Regions from separate parts of the Streptomyces sp. 142MFCol3.1 genome, predicted to be linked through region 2. Evidence: riboswitches for the same ligand, from Rfam matches in the RefSeq annotation. Region 2 holds a riboswitch; the other holds the start of a gene.
The links. A riboswitch is a leader RNA that binds a small molecule or an ion and turns the genes downstream of it on or off. The one in region 2 is predicted to bind cyclic di-AMP.
Positions count from the first base shown of each region.

Region 1: it holds a riboswitch for cyclic di-AMP, as region 2 does, so the genes downstream of both, H305_RS0131115 (transglycosylase family protein) here and H305_RS0121940 (M23 family metallopeptidase) in region 2, are expected to answer to the same signal.

Region 1 is NZ_AUKV01000024.1:100,337-104,539, reverse strand. It holds gene H305_RS0131125 (cytochrome P450 family protein) at 1-961, shown strand, start outside; gene H305_RS0131120 (transglycosylase family protein) at 1,137-2,111, shown strand; cyclic di-AMP (ydaO/yuaA leader) riboswitch at 2,295-2,458, shown strand; gene H305_RS0131115 (transglycosylase family protein) at 2,462-3,136, shown strand; gene eno (phosphopyruvate hydratase) at 3,624-4,203, shown strand, end outside.
Region 2 is NZ_AUKV01000014.1:150,572-154,774, forward strand. It holds gene H305_RS0121930 (HPr family phosphocarrier protein) at 1-154, shown strand, start outside; gene H305_RS0121935 (GntR family transcriptional regulator) at 324-1,019, opposite strand; gene H305_RS0121940 (M23 family metallopeptidase) at 1,280-2,044, opposite strand; cyclic di-AMP (ydaO/yuaA leader) riboswitch at 2,057-2,216, opposite strand; gene H305_RS0121945 (M16 family metallopeptidase) at 2,431-3,831, opposite strand; gene H305_RS0121950 (M16 family metallopeptidase) at 3,828-4,203, opposite strand, start outside.

The DNA.
Region 1 (4,203 bases), on a different contig from region 2:
CACCCGGCTGCGGCGGCTGGTCAGCAAGGCGTTCACCCCGCGCAGGGTGGCGGAGTTCGCGCCTCGCGTGCAGGAGCTGACCGACCGGCTGATCGACCGGTTCGCGGGCGAGGGCTCCGCGGACCTCATCCACGACTTCGCGTTCCCGCTGCCCATCTACGCCATCTGCGACCTGCTCGGCGTCCCCCGCGAGGACCAGGACGACTTCCGGGACTGGGCAGGCATGATGATCCGGCACGGCGGGGGTCCGAGGGGCGGGGTGGCGCGGTCCGTCAAGAAGATGCGCGGCTATCTGGCCGACCTCATCCACCGCAAGCGGGAGGCGCTGCCCGAGCACCCCGCACCCGGTGAGGACCTCATCTCCGGACTCATCCGCGCCTCCGACCACGGCGAGCACCTCACCGAGAACGAGGCCGCCGCGATGGCGTTCATCCTGCTCTTCGCGGGATTCGAGACGACGGTCAACCTCATCGGCAACGGCACCTACGCCCTCCTCACCCACCCCGGGCAGCGGGCCCGCCTCCAGGCCTCCTTGGCCGCGGGGGAGAGGGGACTGCTCGAGACCGGGGTCGAGGAACTCCTGCGCTACGACGGGCCGGTCGAACTCGCCACCTGGCGGTTCGCCACGGAGCCCGTGCGGATCGGCGGACAGGACATCGCCCCCGGCGACCCCGTCCTCGTCGTCCTGGCGGCTGCGGACCGTGACCCCGCACGGTTCGAACAGCCGGACACGCTCGACCTGTCCCGGCGTGACAACCAGCACCTCGGATACGGCCACGGCCTTCACTACTGTCTCGGCGCGCCGCTCGCCCGTCTGGAGGGGCAGACCGCGCTCGCCACGCTCCTCACCCGCCTGCCCGATCTGCAACTCGCTGTGGATCCGGCCGATTTGCGCTGGCGCGGCGGCCTCATTATGCGTGGATTGCGGACACTTCCGGTGGAGTTCACGCCGATCACGTAGGCATGCCGCGGAACGGCGTCCCGACGTCCGGCGTGTGACGGTCCGTCACATCTGTGATCTTCACGTGATCTGTGCTGCATCGACTTGTGACAAGCGTTCGAGTACGGATACGTTCACCCAGCAAGGCGGCCCATCTGCCGCTGTAGTCACCTGCTGTCACGCGAAAGGCTTCCGCATGCTCTCCGGGAACGGCCGTCACCGTCGCCCCCGTCAGGCCCCGGCCCTCATCGTCGCCGCAGGAGTGACCGGATCGGCCATCGCGATCCCGTTGCTCGGCGCCACCAGTGCGAGCGCCGCCGACGGCACCACATGGGACCGGGTCGCGGAGTGCGAGAGCGGCGGCGCCTGGAGCGCCGACAACGGCAACGGCTACTACGGCGGCCTCCAGTTGACCCAGGACAACTGGGAGAGGTACGGCGGTCTCGTCTACGCCCCGAGCGCCGACCAGGCCAGCCGCTCGCAGCAGATAGCCATCGCCGAGAAGGTCCTCGACGGCGAGGGGCTCACGGCCTGGCCGACCTGCGGGCCGCTCTCCGGGCTCAGCAAGAACTCCGGTCACGTCGAGGTCGACACGGGCCTGGGCAACGGCTCCTCGAACGAGGGCGGTTCTTCGGACTCGTCCGGTTCGTCCTCTTCATCTGATTCTTCCGACTCCTCTTACCCGTCCGGTTCGTCCTCCCTGACCGACACCTCGCGCGAGGGCGGGAACTCCACCAAGTCCGACACCTCGTCCGACGGGGGCTCCCAGGACTCGGACCGCTCGGACCGGGCGACGCCCAAGAGTGATGAATCGGGCAAGTCGGGCCGGAGTGACGAGTCTTCGGAGGCGTCCGAGGGCGGCACGGGCGGAGCCGGTCGCCACCGCGGTGACAGCGCCGACGAGGACGCGACGGAGGGCGCGGGTGACGCCCGCGAGGACGGCGCTCCGGGACGGCACGCCTCCCGCGACTCGGGTTCCGCGCGTGAATCGGCCGACGGTTCCTACACCGTGCGCAACGGCGACAGCCTCTCGACGATCGCCGACACCCTCGACCTGCCGGGCGGATGGTCCGGGCTGTACGACGCGAACAAGAAGACGGTCGGCGCCGACCCCGACCTCATCCTGCCCGGTCAGAGCCTTGCAGTTGATGCCGAATCGGGCGAAAAGTAGCGGGAGTTCGCGTCACGGTTCGCCGCGGAATGTCCGGTTTGGCGTGAGTGAGAGATGAGTCTCAGAGGCCCTGATCGTCTTTGGAATTCCGTCGATCGCATGCCTACGGTCGTGACCGCTCGCCACAGCGGGCCCCGACGGTCGCAACGCCGAATCCTGCCGACAGCCGTACGGGAACAGTCGACGCGTCAAGCGCCGTGGGCAGGAGCGGGGGACCCAAGGTAAGTGCCGCGACCGGTGGTTGAACCGGGAGCGGCTAGGGGTGGAGCCGAGCGCTGGAGCGCACGGCCGGGCACTCACCCGCCCGAACCCGACAGCTCACCTCGCAGGCGTCGGTGAGGGGATCCTCCATGCTGTTTTCCGACAAGGGCAAGCACCGTCGTCCGTCCAAGGCCGCACGTGTCGCCGCCCTCGCCGGTGTCACCGGTGTCGCCATCGCCGCTCCGCTGATGGCCGCCGGCAACGCCTCCGCCGCCACCGCGTCCGAGTGGGACGCCGTCGCCCAGTGCGAGTCCGGCGGCAATTGGGCCATCAACACCGGCAACGGCTACTACGGCGGCCTGCAGTTCTCCGCCTCCACCTGGGCCGCGTACGGCGGCACCGCCTACGCCGGCACCGCCGACAAGGCCTCCAAGGCCCAGCAGATAGCCGTCGGCGAGAAGGTCCTCGCCGCGCAGGGCAAGGGCGCCTGGCCGACCTGCGGCACGGGCCTGTCGAGCGCCACCTACAACGGCGGCACCGCCGACTCCGCGTCGAGCACCCCGAGCACCACCACCCGTACGACGGAGCAGCCCGCCTCGCGTTCCGCCGAGCGCCCGGCCGCCGAGAAGACCGTCACCACCCCGGCCGGCGAGAAGGTCAAGAAGGGTGACGGCGAGTACAAGGTGGTCAAGGGCGACACCCTCAGTTCCATCGCCGAGAAGAAGCACGTCAAGGGTGGCTGGCAGCAGCTGTTCGAGCTGAACAAGGACATCGTCGACGACGCCGACTTCATCTTCCCGGGCCAGCAGCTGCACCTCGGCTGACGGCCCTCGCGCGGCGGCCGCGGCCCCCCACCGGCCTCCGTGCCCCCGTCCGCGTCCGCAGCCCCACCTGCGGCCGCGCCCCCACCGGGCGTGTGCGGTCCGGACCGGCGTCCACGCCGTCCGATCCGCACCGCCGGCCGCGGTCCGGCACAGGTCCACGAAGGGTCTCCGCCGGCCCATGGCTCTCCCCTCGAGGAGGTCTCCACACCGGAGGCCTCGTGAGGGCCCCCGTCCCCACGGGCTCCCCGCCCCGGCACGTGTTCCCCCGCACGCGCCGGGGCGGGGCTTTTCGTGCGGGGTGGTATTTCATGTACGGGGCAGGTTTTTGTTCCGTTCGGAAACAATTTACGCTCGGTTCTGCTCAAGGGGTGGTCGTCAGGCTGGCCGATCCCCCCGAGGCGGTTAGGCTCATGTCGCGAAGCCGTCCCAGGCTTCGCGCCGTGCCGGGCCCGGTGTCCGGCGTACCCGCGTCACATCCCAGAAGGAGATGCTCGTGCCGTCCATCGACGTCGTCGTAGCCCGGGAAATCCTGGACTCCCGAGGCAACCCCACGGTCGAGGTCGAGGTCGGCCTCGACGACGGCAGCACCGGTCGTGCCGCCGTCCCGTCCGGCGCCTCCACCGGTGCCTTCGAGGCCATCGAGCTCCGCGACGGTGACCCCAACCGCTACCAGGGCAAGGGTGTCGAGAAGGCCGTCCTCGCCGTCATCGAGCAGATCGGCCCGGAGCTCGTCGGCTACGACGCCACCGAGCAGCGCCTGATCGACCAGGCGATGTTCGACCTGGACGCCACCGACAACAAGGGCTCGCTGGGCGCCAACGCCATCCTCGGCGTCTCGCTCGCCGTCGCGCACGCCGCCTCCGAGGCGTCCGACCTCCCCCTCTTCCGCTACCTGGGCGGCCCGAACGCGCACCTGCTGCCCGTTCCGATGATGAACATCCTGAACGGCGGCTCGCACGCCGACTCCAACGTGGACATCCAGGAGTTCATGATCGCCCCGATCGGCGCGGAGTCCTTTTCCGAGGCCCTGCGCTGGGGTGCCGAGGTCTACCACACCCTCAAGAAGG
Region 2 (4,203 bases):
CAACGCGGCCTCCATGCTCGCGGTCCTCGGCCTGGGCGCCCAGGGCGGCGAGGAGATCGTCCTCGCCTCCGACGCCGAGGGTGCGGACGCCGCCCTCGACCGCCTGGCCAAGCTCGTCGCCGAGGGGCTCGAGGAGCTCCCGGAGACCGTCTGAGCGCATTGCCGGCGACGGCGGCCTTCGCCCCGAAAGGCGAGAGAACGCCGGCCCGCACATCGACCGAAGGGCTCGTCCGAGAATCTCGGACGAGCCCTTTTCTTTTCCCGTTTCCGGGCAGCAGAAATAATCCCCCGCGAATTACCCTTCTTTGTATACGGCGCCCGTGTTAATGCCGCACGCCCGTCATGTTTACGGGATGTTGCGAAGTCCTCACACGTTCCGTCCGGTCCCCGCCGCCGGGAAAGCGGAGCCGGTGCGCGGCCGTCGCGCGCTCCGCGTGCAGAGCCGTGATCGACCGCGCCCGCTCGCTGTCACCCCGCGCGACGGCGTCCACGATCCCGCCGTGCTCCGCCCAGGACTCCGCCGGGCCGGCCGGCACCTCCACGGTGTACATCCAGGCGATCTTGTGCCGCAGCTGGGCGAGCGTGGAGGTCAGCGCCGGGCTGCCGGAGGCCTGCGCGAGGGTCTCGTGGAACCAGCCGCCCAAGGAGCGCAGATCCTCGCTGTGCCCCCTCCTGGCGCGCTCCTGGCCGAGCCTGACCAGGCCTCGGAGCACCTTCAGGTGGGCCTCGGTGCGGCGCTGCGCGGCCCGCGCCGCACCCAGCGGCTCCAGCAGCATCCGCATCTCCAGCAGGTCCGACGCCTCCTGTTCGGTCGGCTCGGCGACACACGCGCCCGCGTGCCGCCGGGTGACGACGAAGCCCTCGGCCTCCAGGGTGCGCAGCGCTTCGCGCACCGGGACGCGCGAGACGCCGTAGCGGCGGGCGAGCAGTTCCTCGGTGAGCCGGCTGCCGCGCTCGTAGACGCCCGCGACGATGTCGTCACGGATCGCCGTGCATACCGAGTGCGCCGGAATACGCATGACCGGACCTCCGCTTTAATGCCCGCGAAACGCCATCGATTGACGCCTGTTCAGTGACTCTATTGCAGGCTGCCGGAATTTCCGACGGGAGGCCGGAATCCATGGATATTTTTTGGACAGGTGCCCGGCCGAAACGACGATGCCCCGGCTCGGTGAGCCGGGGCATCCGAAGTCGTGAAGAAGCCGCGGAGCGGACGTCGAGGTACACACCGCGCGAGCGGCGGCGCGTGGGACGTCAGTGCCCTGCGTGCGCAGGTGCGTCAGACGCTCACACCGCGCGCGCGGAGGTAGCCGACGGGGTCCATGTCCGAGCCGTACTCCGCGGTCGTACGGGCCTCGAAGTGGAGGTGCGGTCCGGTGGTGTTCCCGGTGGACCCGGAGAGGGCTATCCGCTGCCCCGGAGTGACCGCCTGGCCGACGGAGACGCCGATGGACGACAGGTGGCCGTACATGGTGTACGTGCCGTCGTGCATCTTGATCACGACCTGGTTGCCGTAGGCGCCGCCCCAGCCGGCCGTGACGACCGTGCCCGAGCCGACGGCGTGGACCGGGGTGCCGGACGCCGCGTGGAAGTCGACGCCGGTGTGGCTGCCGGAGGACCAGAGGCTGCCACCGGTCTTGTAGCCCGTGGAGACGTACGAGCCGGTGATCGGCAGGACGAAGGAGTTGAGGCGCTTGCGCTCGGCCTCGCGGGCGGCGCGCTCCTTGGCCTCACGCTCCTTCCGGGCCTCCTCGGCGGCCCGCTTGCGGGCGGCCTCCTCGGCCTTCTTCAGCGCCGCGGCCTCGTCGGCGGCGCGCTGCTGCGCCGCGGCCTGCTCGTCGATCTGCTCGGCGACCGAGTCGCCGAGGGTGACGACCGGGGTCAGTCCGGTCTGCTCGACGGACGATTCCGCGGCGAGCGCGGGTGCGGCCAGCGCCCCGACGACGCCGGTGGTGGTGAGCGCCGCGACGCCGACGGCGTTCGTGGTGGTGCGCTTCACGCGGCTCGGACGACGATGCTTCCCGGTGCCACAGGTGAACGCCATGTAGGGGCTGGTCCTTTCCTTCCCTCTCGCCTACCGGGTTAGCTGACGGGTTCGGAGCAGGAAGGTCTCCTACGGACCCCCTCCGGGAGGGCGTCCGATTCACCCCAGGGACTGCGAATGGGTCCCCGGCTCCCCTGGCTCGCGCCGTACGGGGACTCGGCGATGACTGTCCGGTGCCGCGGGCGCGGCGCACTGCCTGGCGAACAGCCGGATCGACGCTAGACGGGGCGTCTTCCAAACAACAAACGGATCACGGTTTTTGTAGTGCATGCCACAGGGCAGACGACAACCTCTCTACCAATAAGGACAAATCGAGGAGGAAGTCCGGACAAAGCGAGGCCCAGGTGACGCAAGCGTCACCTGGGCCTCCGAGACGTCGCGCCGCCCTACTCGGCAGTCACGACGGTCACTTCACCGATTCCGAGGGCCTCGACGGGCTCCTTGATCTGCTCGGCGTCGCCCACCAGGACCGTCACCAGCCGGTCCACCGGGAAGGCGTTCACGACGGCCGCCGTGGCCTCCACGGTGCCCGTCGCGGCCAGCTGCTGATACAGCGTCGCCTGGTAGTCGTCGGGCAGGAACTGCTCGACCTGGTCCGCGAGTGTGCTCGCCACGGCCGCCGCGGTCTCGAACTTGAGGGGCGCCACACCGACCAGGTTCTGCACGGCGACGTCCCGCTCCGCGTCGGTCAGACCCTCCGCGGCGAGGGTGCGCAGCACCTTCCACAGGTCGTCGAGCGCCGGACCCGTGTTCGGGGTGTCCACGGAGCCGCTGATGGCGAGCATCGCCACGCCCGTGGTGCCCGCGGCGGACGACGGCGCGGCCCGCAGGACCTGGCCGAACGCCCGCACACCGTAGGTGTATCCCTTCTCCTCGCGCAGGACCCGGTCCAGACGTGAGGTGAGGGTGCCGCCGAGGCAGTAGGTGCCGAGCACCTGGGCGGGCCACACACGGTCGTGCCGGTCGGCCCCCACACGGCCGATGAGCAGCTGCGTCTGGACGGCGCCTGGCCGGTCGACGATGACCACACGGCCCGTGTCGTCGGCGCTCACCGGCGGCACCGGGCGCGGCTCGGCAAACGAGCCGGTCCAGGAGCCGAGCGTGTCGCCGAGCAGTTCGTCGACGTCGACGCCGGTGAGGTCACCGACGATGACCGCGGTCCCGGTCGCGGGACGCACGTGCTTCTCGTAGAAGGCGCGCACGGCCGCCGAGTCGATGCTCTCGACGGTCTCCTCGGTGCCCTGCCGCGGGCGCGACATGCGCGAGGTCGACGGAAACAGCTCCTTGGAGAGCTCCTTGGCTGCGCGGCGGGCCGGGTTGGCCGACTCGTGCGGGATCTCGTCCAGCCGGTTGCGCACCAGCCGCTCGACCTCGCTGTCCTCGAACGCCGGTGCCCGCAGGGCGTCGGCCAGCAGACCGAGCGCCTTGGGCAGGCGGGAGACGGGGACTTCGAGCGACAGACGCACGCCGGGGTGGTCCGCGTGCGCGTCCAGCGTGGCGCCGCAGCGCTCCAGCTCCGCGGCGAACTCCTCGGCGGAGTGCTTGTCCGTGCCCTCCGAGAAGGCCCGCGCCATGATGGTGGCGACGCCGTCCAGACCGGCCGGCTCGGCCTCCAGGGGCGCCGCGAGCAGCACCTCGACGGCGACGACCTGCTGGCCGGGGCGGTGGCAGCGCAGCACCGTCAGGCCGTTGTCCAGCGTGCCCCGCTCGGGGGCCGGGAACGCCCAGGGCTTGGCCTCGCCCGCCTGGGGCTGCGGGTGGAAATCCATGCTCGCGAGCTCGGTCACTTCGCCGACTCCTCGTCCTCGTCGGTGGTTTCGGCGGTCTGGGGGGCCTCGGCGACCGGCTCGTAGACGAGCACCGCGCGGTTGTCGGGGCGCAGCCGGGCCTTGGCGATCTCCTGGACCTCCTCCGCGGTGACGGCGAGGACGCGCTGCACGGCGGTCAGGGCGAGCTGCGGGTCGCCGAACAGGACGGCGAACCGGCACAGTTCGTCGGCGCGGCCCGCGACCGTGCCCAGCCGGTCCAGCCACTCGCGCTCGAGCTGGGCCTGCGCCCGCTCCATCTCCTCGGCGGTGGGACCCTCCTCGGCGAACCGGGCGAGCTCCGCGTCGACGGCGGCCTCGATGACCGGGACCTCGACGTCGCCGGACGTCTTC